Regions from separate parts of the Brachybacterium sp. GCM10030268 genome, predicted to be linked through region 2. Evidence: riboswitches for the same ligand, from Rfam matches in the RefSeq annotation. Region 2 holds a riboswitch; the other holds the start of a gene.
The links. A riboswitch is a leader RNA that binds a small molecule or an ion and turns the genes downstream of it on or off. The one in region 2 is predicted to bind FMN.
Positions count from the first base shown of each region.

Region 1 (3,199 bases), on a different contig from region 2:
TGGGAACAGCGATGCGCAGCACGGATACTCCTTCGCCGCCGCGGGGCGGCGCACGGAACGGGGACGGATGGTGGTCAGGGGTGGAGAGGGGCGATGCTGACGTGCGGGCGAGTTGCGTGGGACCCGGCGACCGCCGGGCCCGACGGTCTCGCCGTCGGATCTCGGATCAGAGCCGGCCGTAGACGTCCTCGAGGGTGATGCCCTTGGCGACCATCATCACCTGCAGGTGGTAGATCAGCTGGCTGATCTCCGTGGCCGCGTCGTCATGGGTCTCATGCTCGCAGGCCATCCATACCTCGGCCGCTTCCTCGACGATCTTCTTGCCGATCCCATGGACCCCCGAGTCCAGTTCGCGGACGGTGCCCGACCCCTCGGGTCGGGTGCGGGCCTTCTCGGTGAGCTCGGCGAACAACGCCTCGAAATCCTTCACGGGGCGTAGCTTACGCGTCATGACGGGGAGGTCGCTCATTCCTGGCGGACCGTCGGATCCAGGTGGGCGGTCTCGACGGTGACCCGTTCGTCGTGCTCGCGCCGGTTGCGCACCCGCCACCAGACGAAGAACCCCGTCAGCGTGAACACGCCGTAGAAGAGGTACATCAGGGCGCTGGCGTAGTAGCCCGCACTGACCAGCAGGGGGACGCCGACGATGTCGACGGCCACCCAGATCAGCCAGAACTCGACCCAGCCCTTGGCCATCCCGAAGGTGGCCAGGAGGCTGCCCACGAAGATCCACGCGTCGGCCCAGACGGGCTCGTAGGAGCCCAGGGCGCGAAAGATCGGGGTGAGCCCGGCGGTGCCGCCGACCATGGCGACGAGCAGGAGGATGCGGGTCCGCCAGGAGGCCCACTCGGGCTCGACGGCGGTGCCGCCCTCGTGCCGAGCCTGCCGCCAGCGGACCCAGCCGTAGATGCTGGTGGCGATGAACATCACCTGGCGGCCGGCCTGGCCGAGCAGATCCACGGTCCCGGCGCTGCCGAACAGGGAGCCCAGGAACACCGTCAGCAGCAGCGCGTTGCCGGCGATGCCGATGGGCCAGGCCCAGACCTTGCGGCGCATGCCACCGAGCGCGCTGAGCAGGCCGAAGAGGTTGCCGAGCACCTCGCGCCAGAGGATGAACTGCCCGCCCGCGAACTCGAGTCGCGCGTCGAAGAGCCACTGCAGAAGATCCATGCCGGTCCTTTCTCCGCCGATGCAGTGGCTCCGGGGGAAAAGGGGTTCCGGCAGGCCGCCGGGAGGCGCCAGGGCGCGCCGGCGACATGCAGGACGTGCGCCTCTCATCCAGGCTGTACTGTCGGTGCCGGAATTCCACCGGCTCCACCGCCGAAGCGGGTCGCGGACTGTCACCGCCGGCTCGGACTTTCACCGACCCCGGAGCACGTCACTGGTCGTGACGGGACAATGCTAGCCGCCTCGCGTCGTGACCCGGCGGGCCCGTGGCCGAGTGTGGCGAACGCCCTCCCGCCGGGGCAGCGGGCACCGGTCGACCCCGACGATTCGGGGGCTGAGCCCCCGATCGCTCGGGCTCCTATGTCCCGGACTTCATGAGCCCCGGTGAGCGGCGTGCGGGCCTCAGTGACCCCCGTGGCCTCGCGCCAGCTCCCGCAGGGCCGTGATCTCCTCGGCGGCGTCCTGGGCCTTGTAGATCGCGGAGCCGGCGACGAACACGTTCGCTCCGGCCTCGGCGCATCGTTCGATGGTCTCGCGGCTGACCCCGCCGTCGACCTGGATGGACACCTCGAGGTTGGCCTCGCTGATCGCGCCGCGGGCGCGGCGGATCTTGGGCAGCATCGTCTCCAGGAAGCTCTGCCCGCCGAATCCGGGTTCGACGGTCATGATCAGCAGCATGTCGAACTCGCCGATGACGTCCAGCAGCGGTTCCACCGCGGTGGCCGGGCGCAGCGCCACGCCGACGGCGGTGTTCTTGCGGCGCAGTTCGCGGGCCAGCTTGATCGGCGCCTTGGCGGCCTCGAGATGGAAGGTGACCGAATCTGCGCCGGCCTCGGCGAAGGCGGGAGCCTGGCGGTCGGCGTCCTCGATCATCAGGTGAGCGTCCACGGGGATGTCGCTGCGTCCCACGATCTGCTCGACGACGCTGGGGCCGAAGGTCAGGTTGGGCACGAAGTGGTTGTCCATCACGTCCACGTGGACGCTGTCGGCGCTGGCGATCTTGTCCAGCTCGGTGCCGATGCTCATCAGGTCCGCGTTGAGGATGCTGGGGTGGATGTACTGGCCATCGGTCGAGTACGGGGAGTTCATGAGGGCGAGGTTCCTTCCGCGAGGGGGATCGGGTGCTTGCGCAGCAGGGAGATGTACATGGCGTCGGTGCCGTGCACGTGGGGCCAGAGCTGCACGGCGGGCCCCTCCCCGAGGTCCACCTCGTGGGCCTTGGCCGGTTGGATCGCGGCGCGCACGGCGTCTCGGGCATCGAGCTGCTCGACATCCTCACGTTGGGACAGGACGTCGGTGACCACGAGTCGGGTCTCGGCGAGGTGCGGGGAGCACGTCACGTAGGCGACGACGCCTCCGGGCGCGGTGGCGTCCAGCGCGGAGGTCAGCAGGTCGCGCTGGAGCACGCCGAGGTGGCCGATGTCCCCGGGCGTGCGGCGCCAGCGGGACTCGGGGCGGCGGCGCAGGGCGCCCAGACCCGAGCACGGCACGTCGACCAGGACCCGGGAGAAGTGCCCGGGCAGTTCCGCACCGATCTCAGTGCCGTCGGCGGTGCGGGTGGTGATCTCGCAGCCGGCCTCCTGCAGGGGCGCGATGGAGCGGTCGACGAGTTCGGTGCGGTGGGGCTGGACCTCGACCGCGAGCAGGTCGGCATCGTGGTCGATGGTCAGCCCGCCCAGCAGGGCCGTCTTCCCTCCGGGGCCCGCGCACAGGTCCAGCCAGTGCACGTCGTCCGCACGGACGAGATCGTCCGCACCGAGGGCGAGGGCGAGCGCTGCGAGCTGGCTGCCCTCGTCCTGGACGGCGACCCGGCCCTGCTTGACCGGGTCGATGCCGCCGGGGTCCCCCGACGGCCAGGAGGCGGCGAAGATGCTGAGCTCGCCGGCGCTCGCGCCGTGGTCGATGAGTTCGTCGAGATCGATGAGGCCGGGGCGCATGACCAGGGACACTGCTGGAGCGGCGTTCTGGGCGGCCAGCAGCTCATCGATCTCGGACCGGTCGCGACCGTTGCCCGCGAGGGCGTCGGTGAGCG
Region 1 covers NZ_JBHTCW010000002.1:299,902-303,100, forward strand. The annotation lists gene hisG (ATP phosphoribosyltransferase) at 1-22, opposite strand, end outside; gene ACFQRD_RS04360 (phosphoribosyl-ATP diphosphatase) at 167-430, opposite strand; gene pnuC (nicotinamide riboside transporter PnuC) at 466-1,170, opposite strand; FMN riboswitch at 1,263-1,380, opposite strand; gene rpe (ribulose-phosphate 3-epimerase) at 1,570-2,256, opposite strand; gene ACFQRD_RS04375 (RsmB/NOP family class I SAM-dependent RNA methyltransferase) at 2,253-3,199, opposite strand, start outside.
Region 1: another riboswitch for FMN. It lies ahead of pnuC (nicotinamide riboside transporter PnuC); the one in region 2 lies ahead of ribD (bifunctional diaminohydroxyphosphoribosylaminopyrimidine deaminase/5-amino-6-(5-phosphoribosylamino)uracil reductase RibD).

Region 2 (3,199 bases):
GCGAGGATCAGGTCGCCCTCGTTCTCGCGGTCCTCGTCGTCGATCACGATCACGGGCCGGCCGGCTGCGATGTCGTCGATCGCGCGGGGTATCGGGTCCAGTCGCAGCGTGCTCATCGTCCGGTCTCCGCTCCGGCCAGTGCGCCGGCGGTCAGCTTCTCGACGTACTTCGCGAGCACGTCGACCTCCAGGTTGACCCGGTCGCCCACGCGGCGCAGGCCAAGCGTGGTGCGCTCGAGGGTCTCGGGGATCAGCCCGATGGTGACCAGGCCGTCCTCGAGCGCGGCGACGGTGAGGCTCACCCCGTCCACGGTGAGCGAGCCCTTCTCCACGAGGTAGCGATCCAGGCCCGGGGTGCTCAGGCGCAGCAGCGTCCCGCCCTCGCCCTCCTCGCGGCCCAGGATCTCGCCGACCCCGTCGACGTGGCCCTGGACGATGTGCCCGCCCAGGCGCCCGTCGGCGCGCAGCGAGCGCTCGAGGTTCACGCGGTCGCCGGCGCTGAGACCCGCGAGGGTGGTGGCGGCGAGGGTGGTGGGGATGACGTCGGCGGTCCAGATCTCGCCGTCGATGTCCGCGACGGTCAGGCAGCAGCCGCTGACGGCGATCGAGTCGCCGAGGGCGACGTCCTCGAGGACGTGGGGCGAGCGGATCCGCAGCCGGACGGTGCCGTGGTCGGGCCCGGTCCCGTCGGGCCGGGGCTGGTCGGGATGGGACTGGTCGGGCGGGATGACGGCGTCGACCGTCCCCAGCTCCTCGATGAGGCCTGTGAACATGGTGGGTTCCCTTCGGGTCAGGGTCGGGTGGTGCGGGGGCGCAGGGTCAGCTGGAGGTCGGTGCGCCCGTCGGGTGAGGTCAGTGGCTCGGTGGTGACGAGGTCGAGGTCGAGGCGGTCGGCGATCGTGGTGATGCCGAGGTCACCGATCCCGGCGGGGCCGGCGCCGAGCAGGGTCGGGGCGAGGTGGACGATGAGTTCGTCGACCGTGCCGGCGGCGAGGAAGGCGGCGGTGAGAGTGGGCCCGCCCTCGAGCAGCACGTGGCGTTGCCCGCGCTCGAAAAGATCGGTGAGGGCGCTGGAGGGATCCCGGGTGCGCAGCGGGATCTCGGGGCCGGCTCCGTCCAGGGCCGGCAGCGGCGGGTGGTCGCTGGTGCCCATGACGGCCCGGTGCGGCTGCCGGGGCAGGAGCGTGCCGTCGCCCCGGCGGGCGGTGAGGGTCGGATGGTCCGCGCGCGCGGTGCCGGTACCGATCAGCACGGTGTCGCAGGTGGCGCGGAGGCGGTGGACCTCCTGCCGGGCGGTCTCGCCGGTGATCCAGCGGCTGCTGCCGTCGGCCGCGGCAGCCTTGCCGTCCAGGGTGAGGGCGATCTTCGCGGTGACCAGGGGGCGGCCGTGCCGCAGGCCGTGCTCCCAGCCGCGGTTCAGGGCGGCCGCCCGCGCCGCGAGATCCTCCGGGACCTCGTCCTCGACCTCGATCCCTGCGGCGCGCAGCGTCTCGATCCCGCCGGCGGCCACGGGGTTCGGATCCCGGCGGGCGATGACGACCCGGGCGATGCCGGCGGCGATCAGCGCGTCCGCGCACGGATCGGTGCGGCCGACGTGGGTGCAGGGCTCGAGCGTGACGACGGCCGTCGCCCCGGCCGGCGATCCCCTTCCCTCACGGCGAGCGCCGGCGAGGGCGTCGGCTTCGGCGTGGGCCGTGCCGGCCCCGCGGTGGTGGCCTTCGGCGAGGACCGTGCCGTCCGGGGTCAGCAGGACGCAGCCGACGCGGGGATTGGGGCCGAGGGGGACGCCAGGATCCGCCGCGATCTCCAAGGCGCGGCGCAGGGCGTCGCGCTCATGCGTGTTCAGCATGCTCTCTCCTCCGGTCCGCGTCGCTCGCGGTCCGGAGTGAGGGAGGGGTCACGGAGGCGGCGTCACTCCGGGGTGCCGCTGCCAGCGCACGGAGAGTGCGCGGCCAGGGCCGTCCGGAGGACGACGTCGCGTGCGCTTCCCATCCGGACTCTGACCGTCGGTCCAGGAGTTCCACCTGGTCAACCGAGGGCCGAAGGCCATCGGGTCGCGGACTGTCACCGCCGGCTCGGAATTTCACCGACCCCAGTGCACGCGAGCTTTCCAGCTCGTCGGAGCCCACGCTAGCAGTCGGTGGCCCGCCGTGGCGGGGCCGAGGCGCGTATCACCCGTAGGTGTCGCGGGGTCCGCGCCAGGTGACAGTGCGCCGGCCCTTCTTCCAGCTGCGCTCGGCCGCGGCCGGGCCCGTGACCCGCAGCTCGGAGATCACGTGGGCGCCGATGTGCTCCTCGATGGTCGTGATCAGCTGGGGTGAGAGCATCCGCAGCTGGGATGCCCAGGCGGAGGAGGAGGCGCTGACCACGAGCACGCCGTCCTCGAAGCTGACGGGGCGGCAGTGGGTGCTGATCCGTTCGCCCACGATGTCGTCCCATTCCTCCAGCACGCGCCCGGCGCTCATCCCCGCGTTCCAGCCCAGGTTCCCCAGCACTTTGCGCAGCACGGTCTCGATGCTCTGGGGGTCCCGGGGGTCCGGCCGGGAGCCCGAGTAGCCGGGCGCGCTGCCGGATCGGTCGCGCACATCTCGTGCCTGGGTCTTCGCCGAGATGGGGAACAGGCCCCGGTCCCGCGCCGCGGCCCGCGAGCGGTTGACCGTGCGGCGGGCCAGTTCGAAGGGGTCGGCCACGGCGGCGAGGTCCGGCGGGTCGTACAGCTCCTCGGTCTCGTCCGCGCCCACCGTGCCGTCACCGTCGCCGGGACCACCAGGGGCGCCCGCCCCGAAGGCCGCGTCCGGGCCGGTGCTGCCCTCGCGGCGCGACCGGGCCGACCCGCTCGGGGCCGTCGCCCGTGAGCCGCGGCCCGACTCCTCCGGTGGAGCCGGCAGTGCCTGTCCGGCTGAGGGGCCGGGACGCGCGCCGTCGGTGCGACCGGTCCAGGTGGAGAGGTCGTAGGGATTGGCGAGGCGCGGCCGGGAGGGACCGTCGCTGCCTGGGTCGCCGCCGGGACGCGGGGTCATGGCCGGCTCCCGTCCTCGCGGGGCACGGCCGCTCCCAGGCTGACGTCGACGACGTGGATCTCGCCGTCCAGGGACGCGGGGATGTCACTGTCGTTCGCGGTGGTGATCAGCACCTGCGACGCGTGGGTGACGATCCGCCCCAAGCGGTCGCGGCGGCGGGTGTCGAGCTCGCTGAAGACG
Region 2 covers NZ_JBHTCW010000007.1:69,838-73,036, forward strand. The annotation lists gene ribB (3,4-dihydroxy-2-butanone-4-phosphate synthase) at 1-116, opposite strand, end outside; gene ACFQRD_RS11265 (riboflavin synthase) at 113-772, opposite strand; gene ribD (bifunctional diaminohydroxyphosphoribosylaminopyrimidine deaminase/5-amino-6-(5-phosphoribosylamino)uracil reductase RibD) at 790-1,848, opposite strand; FMN riboswitch at 1,975-2,104, opposite strand; gene ACFQRD_RS11275 (DUF721 domain-containing protein) at 2,171-3,019, opposite strand; gene recF (DNA replication/repair protein RecF) at 3,016-3,199, opposite strand, start outside.